DNA from 2 places in the Paraburkholderia denitrificans genome. Region 2 is predicted to be linked to the other one. Evidence: predicted binding sites of a transcription regulator. Region 2 holds the regulator's gene; the other holds the start of a gene.
What was found. The regulator LexA, encoded in region 2, represses DNA repair genes until DNA is damaged. The targets are predictions, from matches to a motif close to ACTGTATNNNNATACAGT.
Positions count from the first base shown of each region.

Region 1: ACFPTO_RS06995 (ATP-dependent helicase) is a predicted target of LexA. The motif match lies at 2,778-2,795, and genes of this name have one in related genera.

Region 1 is NZ_JBHSMP010000009.1:232,038-240,907, forward strand. Features, by position in the region: gene ACFPTO_RS06980 (EamA family transporter) at 1-625, shown strand, start outside; gene ACFPTO_RS06985 (MATE family efflux transporter) at 791-2,188, opposite strand; gene ACFPTO_RS06990 (RNA-binding S4 domain-containing protein) at 2,333-2,554, opposite strand; gene ACFPTO_RS06995 (ATP-dependent helicase) at 2,796-4,958, shown strand; gene ACFPTO_RS07000 (DUF4088 family protein) at 5,016-5,783, opposite strand; gene ACFPTO_RS07005 (AzlD domain-containing protein) at 6,046-6,369, opposite strand; gene ACFPTO_RS07010 (AzlC family ABC transporter permease) at 6,366-7,076, opposite strand; gene ACFPTO_RS07015 (AraC family transcriptional regulator) at 7,343-8,245, opposite strand; gene ACFPTO_RS07020 (CreA family protein) at 8,285-8,776, opposite strand.
Region 2 is NZ_JBHSMP010000007.1:390,313-399,182, forward strand. Features, by position in the region: gene ACFPTO_RS05120 (asparaginase) at 1-167, opposite strand, end outside; gene ACFPTO_RS05125 (CysB family HTH-type transcriptional regulator) at 235-1,161, opposite strand; gene ACFPTO_RS05130 (sulfate/molybdate ABC transporter ATP-binding protein) at 1,253-2,311, opposite strand; gene cysW (sulfate ABC transporter permease subunit CysW) at 2,397-3,407, opposite strand; gene cysT (sulfate ABC transporter permease subunit CysT) at 3,404-4,342, opposite strand; gene ACFPTO_RS05145 (sulfate ABC transporter substrate-binding protein) at 4,454-5,518, opposite strand; gene lexA (transcriptional repressor LexA) at 5,838-6,488, shown strand; gene ACFPTO_RS05155 (hypothetical protein) at 6,516-6,926, shown strand; gene ACFPTO_RS05160 (DUF2939 domain-containing protein) at 7,029-7,727, shown strand; gene ACFPTO_RS05165 (universal stress protein) at 7,807-8,277, opposite strand; gene nodI (nodulation factor ABC transporter ATP-binding protein NodI) at 8,538-8,870, shown strand, end outside.

The sequences.
Region 1 (8,870 bases), on a different contig from region 2:
GCACATTTTCTACAACCTCGGGCTTGTTTATGCGTATCGACGCGGAGATTTAGGCGTTGTTTATCCGATCGCCCGAGGTGCGTCGCCGCTGCTGGTGGCGTTGGGCGCAACCCTCGTCACCGGAGAGACGCTCGGTCTGGCGAAAATCGTCGGCGTATGTCTGGTATCGGCAGGGATCGTGACGCTTGCGTTCGAGCGCAGGCAGCTCTCGCGATCGACCTTCGTCGCCGCGCTGGCCACCGGCGTCATGATCGCGCTGTACACCGTGATCGATGGCGTCGGAGTCCGGCTATCCGGCAACGCCGTGTCGTATAACGCGTGGACGTTTCTATCCTATCTGGCGCTACCGCCCATCTTCATTGCTCGTCGCGGCTTGCGCGCGCTGAAAGTGCCGTCAATCGAAATCTCAAGCTCCGTGGCCGGAGGGCTGGTCTCGATCACGGCATACGGCATCGTGGTGTGGGCGATGCAGTTCGGCACGATGGGGGGAGTCTCCGCCATCCGCGAAACGAGCGTGGTGTTCGCCGTAATCATCGGGCGGATATTTTTTCACGAAAAGTTGACCGCGAAACGCCTTCTTTCGTGCATCGTCATCGCGAGCGGCGCAATTTATATCGGTAGTTGAGCGTGCGGCGGGCTGCCCAGGGAATCGTCGAGGCCGGTTGCCTAAGACTGCTTCATGACGACCCGGAGGGGCGGCCAGATCGTTGCCGTTGGTGCTGTCGGCAGCGCCACGCTGGCGGGCCGGGCTGCACGCGCGGCGCGCACCGAGCCTGAGCCGCCCGGCGCTTCAGCCGCGCGCCGCGGATCCAGCGTCGCGGCGCAGGCTCATGCGGTGAAAGCGTAACGTCATCAGGAGCGCAACCGTGGCGAGCCCGGCGGCGAGGCCCCACCAGAGGCCGCGCGCACCAAGGCCGAAGTGGAACGCGAGCACATAGCCCGTGGGAAAGCCGATGCCCCAGTAGCCGAGCGTGGCCGCCAGCATCGGAATACGCGTGTCTTTGAGCCCGCGCAGGCAGCCCGAACCCACCGTCTGCACGCCGTCGACGATCTGGAACAGCGCGGCCACACCGAGCAGCGACGTTGCGAGTGCGACGGTTGCCGCGTTGGCGGGGTCGTCCAGATGCAGGTACAGGCCGACGATCCAGCGCGGCGCGAGCACCATCACGAGCGCCGACATCGACATGAATCCCACGCCGAGCCCGAGCGCGGCGAATCCCGCATGGCGCGCCGCGTGCGGTTGTCCCGCGCCGGCCCAATAGCCGACGCGCACGTTGGCCGCCTGGCCGATCGCGAGCGGCACCATGAACGACACCGATGCGACGTTCAGTGCGATCTGGTGCGCCGCGAGCGGCATGGCGCCGAGCAGGCCCATCAGCAGGCCGGTGGCGAGGAACAGCGTGGCTTCGACGGCGTAGGTGATCGCGACCGGCCAGCCGATCGAGACGAGTTCGCCCATCAGCGGTGCTGTGGGCCGCCGCGCAGCGACGAAATGCTGGTGCGAGGGCCGCAGGTGCAAGAGCGCCATCAGCACGATGGCGATGAGCCAGACCGTGATCGCGGTGGCTGCCGCCGAGCCGAGGAACCCGAGCCGCGGCAGGCCCCACACGCCGTGGATGAGCCCGTAGTTGAGGAAACCGTTGACGAACACGCACGCAATCGACACCCAGAGCAGCCGTTTTCCGGCTCCGATCGCGGGCAGGAACGAGCGCATGAGCCCCACGCCGATCAGGCTCGCGGGCGCGCCCCAGCGCAGCACGGCTGCGTATTCGCCGACGTGATGCGCAAGCAGCGCCGGCTCGCCGAGTGCGAGCAGGATGGGCGTGGCAAACGAGAGCAGCGCGAAGGCGGGCAGCGCGAGCATCAGCGAGAGCGCGAAACCGGTCCAGTAGATGTGCGGAACGTGGCTCTCGTTGTCCGCGCCGCGCGCCTGCGCGACGCTCACGCTCACCGAGGTCAGCACGCCCTGCAGCACCGTCACGACGACGAAGAACAGGTTTGCGCCGAGCCCGCCTGCGGCGAGCGCGTCGGAGCCGAGCGAGCCGAGCAGCACCGTATCGGTGACGCCCATTGCCATCTGCGAAAGCTGCGCGATGGCGAGCGGCGCGGCAAGACGGGCGGTGTCGGCGGCGTGGCGGGTCAGCGTGGGCGGCGCGATGGCGCGCGCGGCGAGCGTCGGTCGAGTCATGAAAAGCAAGCGGCGCGAAAAATCGCGCCGCGTATACGTTAGAGAGGAGAGGGCGTTCTGTCGAAGCTGACAGCTTATGGCGGGAACGCCGCGTTGTCGATCATGAAGCCCATTTTTGGTGCGAATTCTTTCAATCGGCCTGGTTCAATCGGCTTCAAGCACGGCGATGCGCGTGTCGCCGAGCAGCACCACCTGGCCCGCGCGAATCTTGCAGGTCTTGCGCAGTTCGACTTCGCCGTCCACCTTGACCGTGCCCGACGCGACGATCTGTTTGGCCGAGCCGCCGCTATCGGCGAGTCCGGTGATCTTCAGGAGGTTGTGCAGTTCGACGAAATCGCCGGTCAGCGTGAAATCGAGGTTGGGCATGGCGTGTACGGTTCTCCTGCCATTCAGGGGGCAGGAATTGGGTGAGTCGAAGGGTTCGCATCATAAGCCATGTAATACGCGTTGACCCAGCGATGATGTTCTCGCACACAACATGGCTTCGGAGCGCTTTAGAGAGGATACGCCGTGGCGCGCTGCGCCGAACCGCCGCCGTTCGGCCATAAATGCCGCCAGATCGCGGTGCGAACGGCGCTTGCGGGCGCGGGGTGTATGGATATACAGTATGCGTCGCCGCCCCCGATCCCTGACGCCCACTGCCGTGTCCACCGTTGTCGAAAACCCCGCCCCGAGCACCGCCGCCTGGCTCGCGAAGCTCAACGACGCGCAGCGCGCCGCCGTCGAACATGGCGGCCCCGGCGCATTCGCGCCGGGCGCGGCGCTGCCGCCGCCGCTCCTCGTCATCGCGGGCGCGGGTTCGGGCAAGACCAATACGCTCGCTCATCGCGTCGCGCATCTGGTCGTCAACGGCGCTGATCCACACCGTATCCTGCTGCTAACGTTCTCGCGGCGCGCAGCGCTCGAAATGACGCGCCGCGTCGGCCGCATCGCCGCCGGTGTGCCAGGCGCGGCGGCTACGCTCGCCCAGGGGCTCACGTGGGCGGGCACGTTTCACGGTATCGGCGCGCGCCTGCTGCGCGAGTACGCCGAACACATCGGCTTGTCGCCCGCGTTCACGATCAACGACCGCGAGGATTCCGCCGATCTGATGAACCTCGTGCGCCATGAGCTGGGTTTGTCGGCGAAAGACAAGCGCTTCCCGTCGAAGTCCACGTGTCTTGCCATCTACTCGCGGGTTGTCAACACCACGGATACGCTCACGGACGTCCTCAGCCGGGCGTTCACGTGGTGCCTCGAATGGGAGCCGCAACTGCGCGCGCTCTTCGCGGCGTACGTCGATGCGAAGCAGAAACAGAACGTCCTCGACTACGACGACCTGCTGCTCTACTGGGCGCACATGGCTGCCGAACCGTCGATTGCTGCCGATCTCGCGGCCCGCTTCGATCACGTTCTGGTCGACGAGTATCAGGACACCAACCGCCTGCAGGCCGCGATCCTGCTCGCGCTCAAACCGGACGGGCGCGGGCTCACGGTGGTCGGCGACGACGCGCAGGCGATCTATTCGTTTCGCGGCGCGACCGTGCGCAACATCCTCGACTTCCCGGCGCAGTTCGATCCGCCTGCGCGCCAGGTGACGCTCGAGCGCAACTACCGCTCGACGCAGCCGATTCTCGCCGCGTCCAACGCCGTGATCGACGCCGCACGCGAGCGCTTCACGAAGAACCTCTGGAGCGAGCAGGTATCGGCGCAGCGTCCGCGTCTCGTGACCGTCGCCGATGAAGCCACCCAGGCGCGCTATGTCGTCGAGCAGATTCTCGCGGCGCGCGAGGAGGGCATGAAGCTCAAGCAGCAGGCCGTGCTGTTTCGCGCCGCACACCACAGCGCGACGCTCGAAATCGAACTCGCGCGCCGCAACATTCCGTTCGTGAAGTTCGGCGGACTGCGCTTTCTCGATGCTGCGCACGTCAAGGATGTGCTCGCGGTGCTGCGCTGGGCCGAGAATCCGCTCGACCGCGTCGCGGGCTTTCGCGTGACCCAGTTGATGCCGGGCGTCGGTCCTGCAACGGCGGCGCGGCTGCTCGACCAGGTTGCGGCGTGCACGGGCGCGTACCGCGCCGCCGAGGCGCTCGCCGCGTTCGCGCCGCCGCCGCGCGCGGCGGCCGACTGGGCCGCGTTCGTCGCCCTGATTGACAACATCGGTACGCGTGCGACGCCGTGGCCCGCCGAATTCGAGCTGGTGCGGCGCTGGTACGAGCCGCATCTGGAGCGCAATCACGAAGACGCGTCCGCGCGCCTCGCGGACCTGCTGCAAATGGAGAGCATCGCGAGTACCTACGCGTCGCGCGAGCGCTTCCTCACGGAACTCACGCTCGATCCGCCCGATGCGACGAGCGCCGAATCGGCCGATCCGCTGCTCGACGAGGACTATCTGATTCTCTCGACGATCCATTCGGCCAAAGGCCAGGAGTGGCGCAACGTATTCGTGCTCAACGGCGTGGACGGCTGCATTCCGTCCGATCTGGGCGCGGGCAGCGACGAGGAACTCGAGGAAGAGCGGCGTCTGCTGTATGTGGCGATGACGCGCGCGAAGGAAGATCTGCACATCGTCGTGCCGCAGCGCTTCTACGTGCACAACCAGACTGCGTCGGGCGACCGCCATGTCTGGGCGTCGCGGACGCGTTTCATTGCGGCGTCCGCTCTGCCGCTCTTCGAGTCGTGTGCCTGGCCGCCCGCGCCCGTGGTGACGGCGCCGGGCGCGGCGGGCCTCGCGGCCGCCGCGAAAGCAAAGATCGAGATCGGCGCGAAGCTCCGGAAGATGTGGGAGTAGGCCGCTTCAGCGTGGGCGCCGGCCGGTTTGATGCAACTTGGTGCGACTCAGTGCAACTTAGTGGGATTGGCCGTGGCCGTGCGGTTCGTTGTTCCGGGGCGGGATGAACACGTTGCGCAACCAGGCGGCGAGGCGCGAGAAGAGGTCGTCGGGTTCCTCGACGAAAATCTCCGGCTTTAACAGGCGCAGATACTCGACGATCTGCTGTGCTTCCTGCTTCTGGAACGCGCCGTGGTTGATCGCGAGGCGCAGCAGCCCGCGCAGTTCGCCCAGGCGCTCGCGCGCGGTGCTGCCGGTGCTCGTTTCGCAGCCGATTTTCGCTTCGTAGATGCGCTGGCGCATCGATTCGGAGAGGCGCCACGCGGGCGTCTGCATCGTCTCTTCGAGCACCCGCATGTCCTGCACGGACGCCTTGATCTGCGCCGCGAGCGGATCGATCAGCATCGATTCGCCCTGCGCCTCGGTGACGATCGCCTCGGCCCAATCGCGGCACTGCTTGGTCAGCTCCTCGGGCGTCCACTCGGGGCGCGACGCAAAGCCGAAGCCGAATGCGGTCGCCTGCCGCATCAGGATCGAGACCACCTCGGGGAATTCCTTGTCGAGCGTGCGCTTGGCCCAGGCATACTGCCCGCCCGCCAACATGCGCTGCACCGCGTGCTCGGTGAGCGGCACCATGTTGTCGAGCAGCTTGGCGCGCAGGAAGTCCTCGAACGACGGCGTCGCGAACTGCGGATCGAGCTTAAGCGACACGCGCAAGAAGGCTTCGAAGTCCTTGCGCAGCGTTGCAAGCGTTTCGTCCTTGAGATTGAGGGTGATGTGCCCCATGTGGTCGTCCCGTGTAATCCGTGCCGTATTGCATCGTGCCGGCGCAAGATGCACCGCGAGCAGGAACCACCGGCCGCGAGTACGTGGTCAATGGCGCCAAAGCAGGCTTTGACGGGATTAACGGCGAAACGAAAGGAAACTTGAGCGGGGACGCGCGGGCCGCGCCTGGCGCGGCGATCCCGCCTGCGTTTTTGCTCGCGGTTTGCTGGCGTTTTTGCCCGCGGGTTTGCCTGCGGGTTTGCCTGCGGGTTTGCCAGATCAATCAGCGCAGGACGACGCCTTGCCAGAGGAAGAACACCGCAAGGCCGACGGCGATCGTGACGAGCGGCCGGCGCGTGAGCGCGCTGACCACGATCGCCGCGAGCGCGCCGACCAGTTGCGGATTGCGCCACGTGAGTTCGGCGCCCTGGCCATGCGGAGAAACGGCCATCGGCACGATGATCGCGGTCAGCACGGTCACGGGCACGAAGCCGAGCGCGGTGCGCACGAGCGGCGGGAACACGAGCCGCTCGCCCAGCACGAAGACGGCGGTGCGCACGACCCAGGTGATGACAGCCATGCCGAGGATGAGGACAACGTAGTTCATTGGCCGGCTCCTGCGGTATTGCGCGCGGCGCCTGCCGGGCGTGCCGTACCGGCGCTGTCGCGCGAGCGGCGCGGCAGCGAGAGCACGACGCCGACGGCGACGCCCGCGAGCACGGCGGCGAGCAGGCCGAGCTTGTACGGCCAGGCTTGCCAGAAGAACGCGAGCGCACCGGCGGTCACGGCAGCGGCGATGTAGCGCACGGCGACGAGCTGCGGCACGACGATGGCGATGAAGGTGGCGACCATCGCGAAGTCGAGGCCGAGCGACTGCAGGCCGGGAAACGCGGCGCCGAACAGCAGGCCGACGGCGGTCCAGATCTGCCAGTTGACGTACATCGCGACGCCTGAGCCGAAGAAGTGCCACGGCGAGACGTCGTCGCCGGGCGGGTGGCGGCGGAAGTGCGCCCAGGCGACGGCGAAGACTTCGTCGGTGAGCAGGCCGCCCAGCACGAGACGCCAGCGCAGCGGCAGATGCGAGACGTAGGGCGCGAGCGTCGCGCTATAGAGCACGTGGCGCAGGTTGACGACGAGCGTGGTCGCCCAGATCACGATGAAGCTCGCGTGCGAGGCGATCAGGCCGAGCGCGATGAACTGCGCGGAACCGGCGAAGACGGCGAGCGACATCAACTGGCCGTGCCAGAGCGCGAGCGGGCCCGAGGTGACGAGCGTGCCGAAGATCACGCCGAAGGGCGCGGCGCCGACCATCATGGGGATGGTGTCGCGCGCGCCGGAGACGAATTCCTGGGAGCGGGTGGGATGCGTGGTCAAACTGTCCTCCTGATGCAGGACGACAGCATAGCGGGCGCGCGTGCGCGCGGCTTGTACGTTCTTGCGCCGGCGGCGGGCGGGGACGGGTGGGAGCGCGCGGCGCGGGGCCGGAACCGATGGGCCGGATGCGCGCGGGTTATGTGGGTTATGTGGGTTCGGCGGGTTCTGCCGTGGGTTCTGCGGCGGGTTTTGCCGGTTCCCAGGCTCTACGACGACTGCCAGCGCCCTGGCGGTACGCCGAACACGCGGCGAAAGTGACGTGTGAAGTGGCTCTGGTCGGTGAAGCCGCTGGCGGCGGCCACGTCGGCGACCGAGGCGCCCGCGCGCAGCGGCGCGAGCGCGCGCTGCAAACGCAGTTGCGTGCGCCACGCGTGCGGCGGCAGGCCGGTCGCCTGGGTGAAGAGCCGCGTCGCATGGAACGGCGAGAGGCCGACCGCTTCGGCGAGATCGGCTACGCGCAGCGGCGTGGCGAGGTCGGCGGCGAGCAGGGATTTCATCGTCTCGACACGCGGATCGTTCGTCTGCGGACGCAATGGTGCTTCGGCCGTGCTGCCGTGGCGCACGAGCAGCGTCGAAAGCGCATCGAGGAGGGCGCTTTCCACGGCGAGCGCATCACCCGCCGGTACGGAATCGGCGCCGATGCTGGAGCCTGAGCCGGAGCCTGAGCCTGAGCCTGCGCGGCGCCGGTCGGTATCGGCTTCGAGCAGCTGGTGGGCGCGCGAGAGGCGGCGGGCCAGATCGGGATCGCGGATCACATCGGCGCCGAACCACGGCAGCGGCTGTGCGCGGCCCGCGATTTCGGCGGCGAGAGCTTGCAGATAGTCGACGGGAACGTACATCACGCGATAGCGCCAGCCCTCGTCGACGGCGCGCGAGCCCGTGTGCAGCTCACCCGGACTGATGACCGGCACCGTGCCCGCTTCCGCGACGTACTGCGTGCCCCGATAGCGATAGCACTCGGCGCCTTCTTCGATCACGGGGATCGCGTAGGCGTCGTGCCAGTGCGGCGCGAATGTGTGCTCGTGATATTCGGCGGTGAGCAGGTCCGCGCCCGGCAACAGTGGCGTGCGCCAGTAGCGGGCAGAATCGCGGAAACGGCGGGCGGTCATGACGGGAGTCCGAAGCGAGCCCCAAGTGTAGCGCGGCGGCTAGCGCAGCGGGATTGCCGTTTCAGGCGGCACCGGCACGGCGCTCACGCTGTTCTTCGCGCTGCCGCTCACGACGCGGTCGCTGTAGGTCAGGTAGACGAGGGCGTTGCGTTTGGCATCCACGACGCGCACGACGTGCAGCGTCTTGAAGAGAAACGACATGCGCTCGCTGAAGACATCGGCTTGCTGCTTGAGCGGGCCCGTGAACGACAGCGGCCCGACCTGGCGGCACGCAATGGACGCTTCGGTGGGATCCTCGGCAATGCCAAGCGTGCCCTTCACGCCGCCCGTGCGCGCCCGCGAGACGTAGCAGGTGACGCCCTTCACCTGCGGATCGTCGTAGGCTTCGACGACCACGCGATCCGACCCGGTGATCCGGAAATTCGTATTCACGCTGCCGATCTCTTCGGCGTGTGCGGCGGCGAGTGCGCCGAGGCATGCACCGGCGACAGCGGCGCGCGACAGCAGGGAGGCGAGACGAAACACTTTCATGGGGATTCCCGAAGAGGACCAGACGCTATTATCGGGCAGGGGGCGGGGCTTTCGTGACGCTGCTGTGGCGTCGGATGCGCACGAGGTGAGAAGC
Region 2 (8,870 bases):
GGGACGGCCGCCAGCAACTGCGCGACGCCGATGACGCCGGCCTGGTAACCGGCGGTGTTCGCCACGTCGGGCGCGGCGCCCGCGATGGTGCCGCCGGTAGCGAGCACGGCGATGCGCGGCAGCGGTTGCGCCGCCGCGGAAGAGGAAGTCGGATTGGGAGTATTCATGGCGGCGATTTTAAGCGATCCGCCGCTGCGTGCGCGCAGCCCGATCTTCACATCGCGTCACGGCGCTTCAGTTGCCTTCGCGCAACTGGCTCGCGATATGCTGCTCAGTCAGATGCGGCGCGAACATCTCGATCATCCGGTACGCGTACTGACGCAGGAACGCGCCCTTGCGCAAGCCCACGCGCGTCGTGCTCGCCTCGAACAGGTGCTGGGAATCGAGTGCGACGAGTTCGGTGTCGCGCTTCGGATCGTAGGCCATCGCGGCCACCACGCCCACGCCCATGCCTAGTTCGACATAGGTCTTGATGACGTCGGTGTCGATGGCCGTCAGCACGACGTCGGGCACCACACCCGCCTTCGCGAACGACTGGTCGATGTGCGAGCGGCCCGTGAAGTCCTGATCGTAGGTGATGAGCGGAAACTCCGCGATCTCTTCGAGCGTGACGTGCTCGCGCCCGACGAGCGGATGCGACTTCGGCACGACGACGACGTGATGCCACGAATAGCACGGGAACGTCACGATGTCCGGATAGCGGTCGAGCGCTTCGGTCGAAAGACCGATATCGGCCTCGCCGCTGACGATCGACTGTGCAATCTGCTGCGGATTGCCCTGGCGCAGCGCGAGCCGCACCTTCGGAAACACCTCGCGGAACTGATGCACGACTTTCGGCAGCGCGTAGCGCGCCTGCGTGTGGGTCGTCGCGACGACGAGATGGCCGCTGTCCTGATCGGCGAACTGGCGCGCGACGCGGCGCAGGTTGCCGGCATCGAGCAGCATCCGCTCGATCAGCTGATGCACGGCCTTGCCCGGCTCGGTCAGGCCGGTGAGCCGCTTGCCGCGCCGGATGAAGATATCGACGCCGAGTTCGTCCTCCAGATCCTTGATCTGCTTCGAGACGCCCGATTGCGACGTGTACAGCACGTTCGCCACCTCGGTCAGATTCATGTTCTGACGCACGGCTTCACGTACGAAACGCAACTGCTGGAAATTCATGTCCTTGTCCCCGGACTGGTCGGTCTGATCAGGTTGAATGCGCGCGATATGAACGCGCTGTGAGCGTGCAAAACGTGCGCTGGTGTGTCGCTCAGTGCGCCGGAAATACGCGCAGGCCACGCGGCACGGCGGTCGCGTAGTCGCCCACGCTCAGGCTCAGCGCGCGCCACGCCTCGCGATCGAGTTCGGCTTCGAGCGCGCCGCCCGCATGGCTGGCCAGCTCCACGCGCACCGAGCCGCCGAGCGTCACGACGCGGCGCACATCCACGACGATGCCGTCGCGCTGCCCGTTCGCATGCGGATGCAGCACGAGATCGTGCGGGCGCACGTAGGCGAGCGCCGGGCCGACAAATTCCGCCTGCACGGCGATCGGCTGCGCCGCACCGTCGACGACAAAACCCTGCGCCTCCACGCGCCCGTGCAGGCGGTTCGCCGCGCCGAGGAATTCGTAGACGAAAGCCGTCTGCGGGTGATCGTAGACGGCCTGCGGGCTGCCCACCTGCTCGACGTGTCCGCGATTGAGCACGACGATGCGGTCGGCCACTTCGAGCGCTTCCTCCTGATCGTGCGTGACGAAGATCGTCGAAATATGCAGATCGTCGTGCAGGCGGCGCAGCCAGCTGCGCAGTTCCTTGCGCACTTTCGCGTCGAGCGCGCCGAACGGCTCGTCGAGCAGCAGCACCTTGGGCTCGACGGCCAGCGCACGGGCAAGCGCGATGCGCTGGCGCTGCCCGCCGGAGAGTTCGGACGGATAGCGCTGCGCGAGCCAGTCGAGCTGAACGAGCTTCAGGAGTTCATGCACCTTCTCGCGAATCGCGGCCTCGGACGGCCGCTCGTTGCGCGGCTTCACGCGCAGTCCGAACGCGACGTTCTCGAACACCGTCATGTGGCGGAACAGCGCGTAATGCTGGAAGACGAAGCCCACCTGGCGTTCGCGCGCACCGACGGCGCCCACGTCCTGGCCTTGCAGCACGACCTCGCCCGCGTCCGCGTATTCGAGGCCCGCGATCACGCGCAGCAGCGTGGTCTTGCCGCAACCCGACGGCCCGAGCAGCGCGACGAGTTCGCCGGGCGGAAAGTCGAGCGAGACGTTGTCGAGCGCGGTGAAATCGCCGAAGCGCTTTTGCAGATTGCGAACGATGATGCCCATGATTGACTGCTCTCCGTTTTCGGCCAGCGCGGGTGCTACGAAGCGCCTGCGCTGGCCCGATGCAATGGTGTGACTGATGCGCTAATTACTCGAGCGCCTGCCGGGCGACACCCGGCCGCGCAGCGCGTGATATGTCCGGTTGAACGGTGGCGGTGGCGGTGGCGGTGGCGGTGGCGGCAGCAGCAGCGATCTGCCTGAGCGCGCGCCCGCCGCGATCCGGGGCGAGCGCGGGCGCAGCGCTTTCGTCCTCGCGTTCCGCGCCGAGATGACGCTCGGCAAGCAGCTTGAGCCCGAGCGTCACGAGCGCGAGCAGCGCGAGCAGCGACGCCACCGCGAAAGCCGCCGCGAAGTTGTATTCGTTGTAGAGGATCTCGACGTGCAGCGGCATCGTGTCGGTCTGCCCGCGAATGTGGCCCGACACCACCGACACCGCGCCGAACTCGCCCATCGCCCGCGCGTTGCAGAGGATCACGCCGTAGATCAAACCCCAGCGGACATTCGGCAGCGTGACGCGCCGAAACATCTGCCAGCCCGACGCGCCCAGCACGTGCGCGGCCTCTTCCTCGTCGTTACCCTGGGCCTGCATCAGCGGGATCAGTTCGCGCGCAACGAACGGAAACGTGACGAAGATCGTCGCGAGCACGATGCCCGGCACGGCGAAGATGATCTGCACGTCGTGGTCGGCGAGCCATGGCCCGAGCCAGCCCTGCGCGCCGAACAGCAGCACGTAGATGAGACCCGAGATCACGGGCGACACCGAAAACGGCAGATCGATCAGCGTGGTGAGCAGCGCCTTGCCGCGGAACTCGAATTTCGCAATTGCCCACGAAGCGACAAGACCGAACACAAGATTGAGCGGCACGGCGATGGCCGCGGTGATGAGCGTGAGCTTGATTGCCGAAACGGCATCGGGATCGGCGAGCGACGCGAAGTAGAAGCCAACGCCCTTCGAAAGTGCCTGGGAGAACACCGCGACGAGCGGCACCAGCAGAAAGAGCGCGAGAAAGACGAGCGCGATGCCGGTGAGCAGCCAGCGCACCCAGGGGGCTTCCGTGACCGGATCGGGTCGGGTCGGCTGTCGCAAAGGCGTGCTCATTGCGCACCTCCCGTGGCAACTGCGCGCTGCGTCGGGTCAGGCTGGGCGGAAGACGATGAAGACGGCCCAGACAATGAAGACGGCGCAGGCGATGAAGCGCCGCGGCTCGTCCGGCGCTGCAAATACCACTGCAGCGAATTGATGATGAGCAGCATGACGAACGAGACGCACAGCATCACGACGGCCAGCGCGGTCGCGCCCGCGTAGTCGTACTGTTCGAGCTTGGTGATGATCAGAAGCGAGGTGATTTCGGACTTCATCGGCACATTGCCCGCGATGAAGATCACCGAGCCGTACTCGCCGAGCGCGCGCGCGAACGCAAGCGCAAAACCGGTGAGCAGCGCAGGCAATGCGGCGGGCAGCACGACGCGGCGCACCGTGAGCCAGCGCGACGCGCCGAGGCACGCGGCGGCTTCCTCCTGCTCGCGCTCGAAGTCTTCGAGCACGGGCTGCACGGTGCGCACGACGAACGGCAGCCCGATGAATGTGAGCGCAACGAGCACGCCGAGCGACGTGAAGGCGACCTTGATCCCCAGCGGTTCGAGAAACTGGCCGATCCAGCCGTTGCCCGCGTACACGGCCGCGAGCGAGATGCCGGCAACCGAGGTCGGCAGCGCGAACGGCAGATCGACGAGCGCGTCGATGGCCCGCTTGAAGGGGAACGTGTAGCGCACGAGCACCCAGGCGAGCAAAAGGCCGAACACGGCATTGATGAGCGCGGCGCCGAGCGCGGCCAAAAACGTCAGCCGGTACGACGCGATCACGCGCGGCGACGCCACTGCGCGCACGAACTGCGCCCAGTCGAGCGTCGCGGTCTTGAGGAAGGTGGACGCAAGCGGAATCAGCACCACGAGGCTCAGATAAGCCACCGTGATGCCCAGTGTCAGGCCGAAGCCCGGCAACGCGCTGGGCTTGCGTAAGCGTAACGTCGTCATGCTTGTTGCTCTTTCAGAATGCTGCGGCGCTACGCGCCAAAGAGCGCGCCCTTGCGGGCGCGCCTGCCGTGCGATGTTTCACTGCGGTTTCTCTGCGACTTCACTGCGACTTCACTGCGGCTGATAAATCGAATCGAACACGCCGCCATCGGCGAAATGAACCTTCTGCGCGTTCGCCCAGCCGCCGAACGAATCGTCGACCGTGTAGAGCTTCAGCTTCGGAAACCTCGACGTCAGCGCAGCCGGCACCTTGTCCGAGCGCGGACGGTAGAAGTTCTTCGCCGCGATCTCCTGACCTTCCTCGCTGTACAGGAACTGCAGATAGGCCTCGGCGACCTTGCGCGTGCCGCGCTTGTCCACGACCTTGTCGACGACGGCCACCGGCGGCTCCGCGAGAATGCTCGCCGACGGCACCACGATCTCGAACTTCCCGGAACCGAACTCCCTGAGCGACAGGAACGCTTCGTTTTCCCACGCGATCAGCACGTCGCCGATGCCGCGCTGCACGAAGCTCGTCGTCGCTCCGCGCGAGCCCGAGTCGAGCACACCAGCGTTTCTGTAGAGCTGCGTGACGAACGCCTTCGCCTTCTGGTCATTGCCGCCCGGCTGATGCGCGGCGTACGCCCACGCCGCGAGGTAATTCCAGCGCGCGCCGCCTGAGGTCTTCGGATTCGGCGTGACGATCGAGACGCCCGGCTTCACGAGGTCGTCCCAGTCCTTGATGTGCTTCGGATTGCCCTTGCGCACGAGAAACACGATGGTCGAGGTGTACGGCGCGGCGTTGTCGGGCAGACGCTTTTGCCAGTCGGCGTGCACGACGCCCTTCTTCGCGAGCGCGTCGATGTCCCAGGCGAGCGCGAGCGTCACGACATCGGCCTGCAGGCCGTCCAGCACCGAGCGCGCCTGCGCACCCGAGCCGCCGTGCGACTGCCTGATCGTGAGCGTCTCGCCGGTCTTCGCCTTCCACTGCTTCGCAAAAGCCTCGTTGACCTGCTGGTACAACTCGCGCGTCGGATCGTAGGAAACGTTCAGCAACGACGTATCCGCATGCGCGGCGGGCGTGTGCGCGGCCATGCCAACGAGCGCCGCGATGCCGAGGATCGGCGCCACGCCAACGATCAACCGCGCCGCCAGTCGCTTGATCCAGCCCGTTTTTCCGTTGTCCAGAATGCCCATCCACTTTTCTCCGTGTTGTCTTCGCGTGGGTCTTGCGTGCCTGCAGCTCACGATGAAGGGCAGTCTAACGACCGGCTTAAATCATTAAAAATAATGTTTCTTCATTTTTTAATGCTCAAAAGTGGTAAGCCCCCTCGCCTCTGCCACGCGAGCACGGTCGCACCGTCATTCCATCCGCCCGGCAGTGGGCAAGATAGTGGGCAAGGTAGCGCGCAAATGCCGCGAAAACGCCCGCCGAACGGAGAACTTCAAGTAACACTTGAAAAGGATCCGATACTGTATAAAAATACAGTCACCTGTCTATTCATACAGTGCCGCCATGACCAAACTCACCGCACGACAGCAGCAGGTTTTCGATCTGATCCGGCGCGCGATCGAGCGCACCGGCTATCCGCCCACGCGCGCCGAGATCGCGGCCGAACTCGGCTTCAGTTCCGCCAATTCCGCCGAGGAGCATCTGCGCGCGCTCGCACGCAAGGGCGTGATCGAACTGGCCGCAGGCGCGTCGCGCGGCATCCGTCTCCTGCCCGGCCCGGACGACCTCCCGCGCCAGTTCACGCTGCCGCACCCGAGCATCATGCAGCTCTCGCTGCCGCTCGTCGGCCGCGTCGCAGCGGGCAGTCCGATCCTCGCGCAGGAGCACATCGCGCAGCACTACGCGTGCGACCCGGCGCTCTTCTCCAGCAAGCCCGACTACCTGCTCAAGGTGCGCGGCCTGTCGATGCGCGACGCGGGCATCCTGGACGGCGACCTGCTCGCCGTGCAGAAGAAGAGCGAAGCGAAGGACGGCCAGATCGTCGTCGCGCGCCTTGGCGACGACGTCACGGTGAAACGCCTGAAGCGCCGGCCCAACGGGCTCGAACTGATCGCCGAGAACCCCGACTATGACAACATCTTCGTCGAGGCCGGCAGTGTGGAGTTCGCGCTCGAAGGCATCGCTGTCGGCCTGATTCGCCCCACCGAATTCTGATCGTCTAAACGCTGTCTGGAGGGAGTTATGGAACGCCTTGCCCGTTTGCTGCCCTTTCGTCAATTCGGCCGTCTGCGGCATCTGCGCGGCCTCGCCAGCTGCGCGGCGAAGAACACGCGCATGTCGGGAGCCGCGCAATCCGGCTCTCTCTTCGACAGCCTGAGCGACACCGAACCGGGGTCCACAGTTGGGTCCGCGGTTGGGTTGGCCCCGGGCCTAGTCGAACTGCCGCCGTTACCGTCCGCGCAACCCGCATTTGCGCGCGTTTCGCTCAACAGCGGGCTGAACCACACCGAGCCCGGACGCCGGGCGCCCGTGCGCGTGTACCACGGGCCTTCCCGGCTCATCATGGTGGGTACGGTCGATGCGGTGTGCCGGATGATCGACCGCTGCATCGCCGAACAGCACGCGGATCTGCCCGCGGCGCTCGCTAAGTAAGGGAAAAACGGTAAAGGCAACGGGAGAGTCCGGGATCTTTTTTTCATTCACCTTGTCCACACACGGTGTTCATTAAATGATCCTAAACATCCCAACGCAACCATGACCCAATCCCTGTCGAACAAACGCTGGATCAAACCCGTCGCCATCGTGGTAGCCCTGGTGCTCGTCGCGGCCACAGTAGGCTACAGCTACGCCTCGCCGTATCTGGTGCTGCACCGGCTCAAGGCCGCAGCCGATGCGCGCGATGCGGCAACGCTGAACGAGTACGTCGACTATCCGGCGTTGCGCGTAAGCCTCAAGGAACAGGCTGGCGACATGCTGACGCGGCACCTGGAGGAGCAGCACGGCAGCAATCCAATGCAGCTGTTGGGCAGCGCGATTGGCACCGCGATCGGCACCGCGCTGATCGGGTCACTCGTGGATGCGTATGCGACGCCCGACGGCGTCGCCGCGCTGCTCAACGGAATGCCACCCGGCGAGCAGCCGCCGGCCGCAAGCGATGGTAATCCGGCGCACGCGCCTGCCGCGGCGAACGCACCAGACGAGTTGAGCGCTGAATCCGACACTCACTCCACCGCTGAGTCGGACGCTGACTCCGACACAGAATCGGCTTTGGCGGATTCAGAGGAAAACGAGCCAGGCCACCCGCAAATTACGGCGGGCTACCGTGGTTTCAATGAATTTGTGGTGACCTGGCAGCGCAGATCGAACAGCATGCCTTATTCCGCTGTCCTGCAACGTCACGGGCCTTTTTCGTGGAAGCTCGGCGCGGTCGAATTGAACGAGCCCGCCCAATAACGGCATTGCTTGATGGCTGCTTGATGGCTGTGTAATTGCGCCAACGGCGAGCGTGAAACACAGCCGTCGAATGCATCGCTCAGGCGGCCGCTTGCTGTTGCTTCTGCTCGGCCGCCGAGGAACACGCCACCAGAATGCTGCACGACACACGGTCGAGCAGCGGCGTATTGCCTGCGCCCATCCACCAGCGCGACAGCCCGGTGCGGCAGCGATGCCCGACCACCACCAGATCCACCTGCAGTTCGTTGGCAAGATTCGCGATCTCATCGATCGGATGCCCGAAGGCGAAATGGCCCTGGGCACGCACGCCGCGCTCAGTCAGCCAGTCCACGCCCTCCTGAAGAATTTCGCGCGCGGTCTCTTCGAAACGGCCGCAGGCCACATCGGTCAGAAGGCCGGCGCTCTGGGCAATCGTCGATCGCATGTCGACGACCGACAGCAGGTGTGTTTCAGCATGCAGATCCAGCGCCAGATCCGCGCCGCAGCGCAGCGCCTTGCGGCCTTCGCGCGAGCCGTCATAACAAAGCAGGATTTTCTTGTAGCTCGCCATGATGGTTTCTCCCCGGCCCGCGCGGGTCGCGCGCCGTGCAATCTCATAATGCTGCGCCGCAATTGCACATGCAAGGGCTGGAAAACGCCAGGCCCGACCCCGTCGCACATACGCGCCCTGCGCCGCGGCCCTGGAACACCCAGGCACGCCCGACGCGACACGGTTCGCCGCCTGCCGCCTGCGCGGCAATGTTCTAGAATAGGCCGCCTCACCGTGCGCCACGCGCGCGCCGCTTCCATCGATTCATACTCCTACGGTCCATGCCCGCACCCGCCATCGAATTCGAGCAGGTCATCAAACACTACGGAGACAGGACAGTCGTCAATGGCCTGTCGTTCCACGTCGTCCCCGGCGAGTGCTTTGGACTCCTCGGCCCCAACGGCGCGGGCAAGACGACGACGCTGCGCATGCTGCTCGGCATCGTCTCACCCGATGCCGGGCGCATCAGCCTGTGCGGCGAGCCGGTGCCCGCACGGGCGCGCCACGCCCGCACGCGCGTGGGCGTCGTGCCGCAGTTCGACAACCTCGACCCCGATTTCACCGTCCGCGAAAACCTGCTCGTGTTCGGGCGCTACTTCGGGTTATCCGCGAGC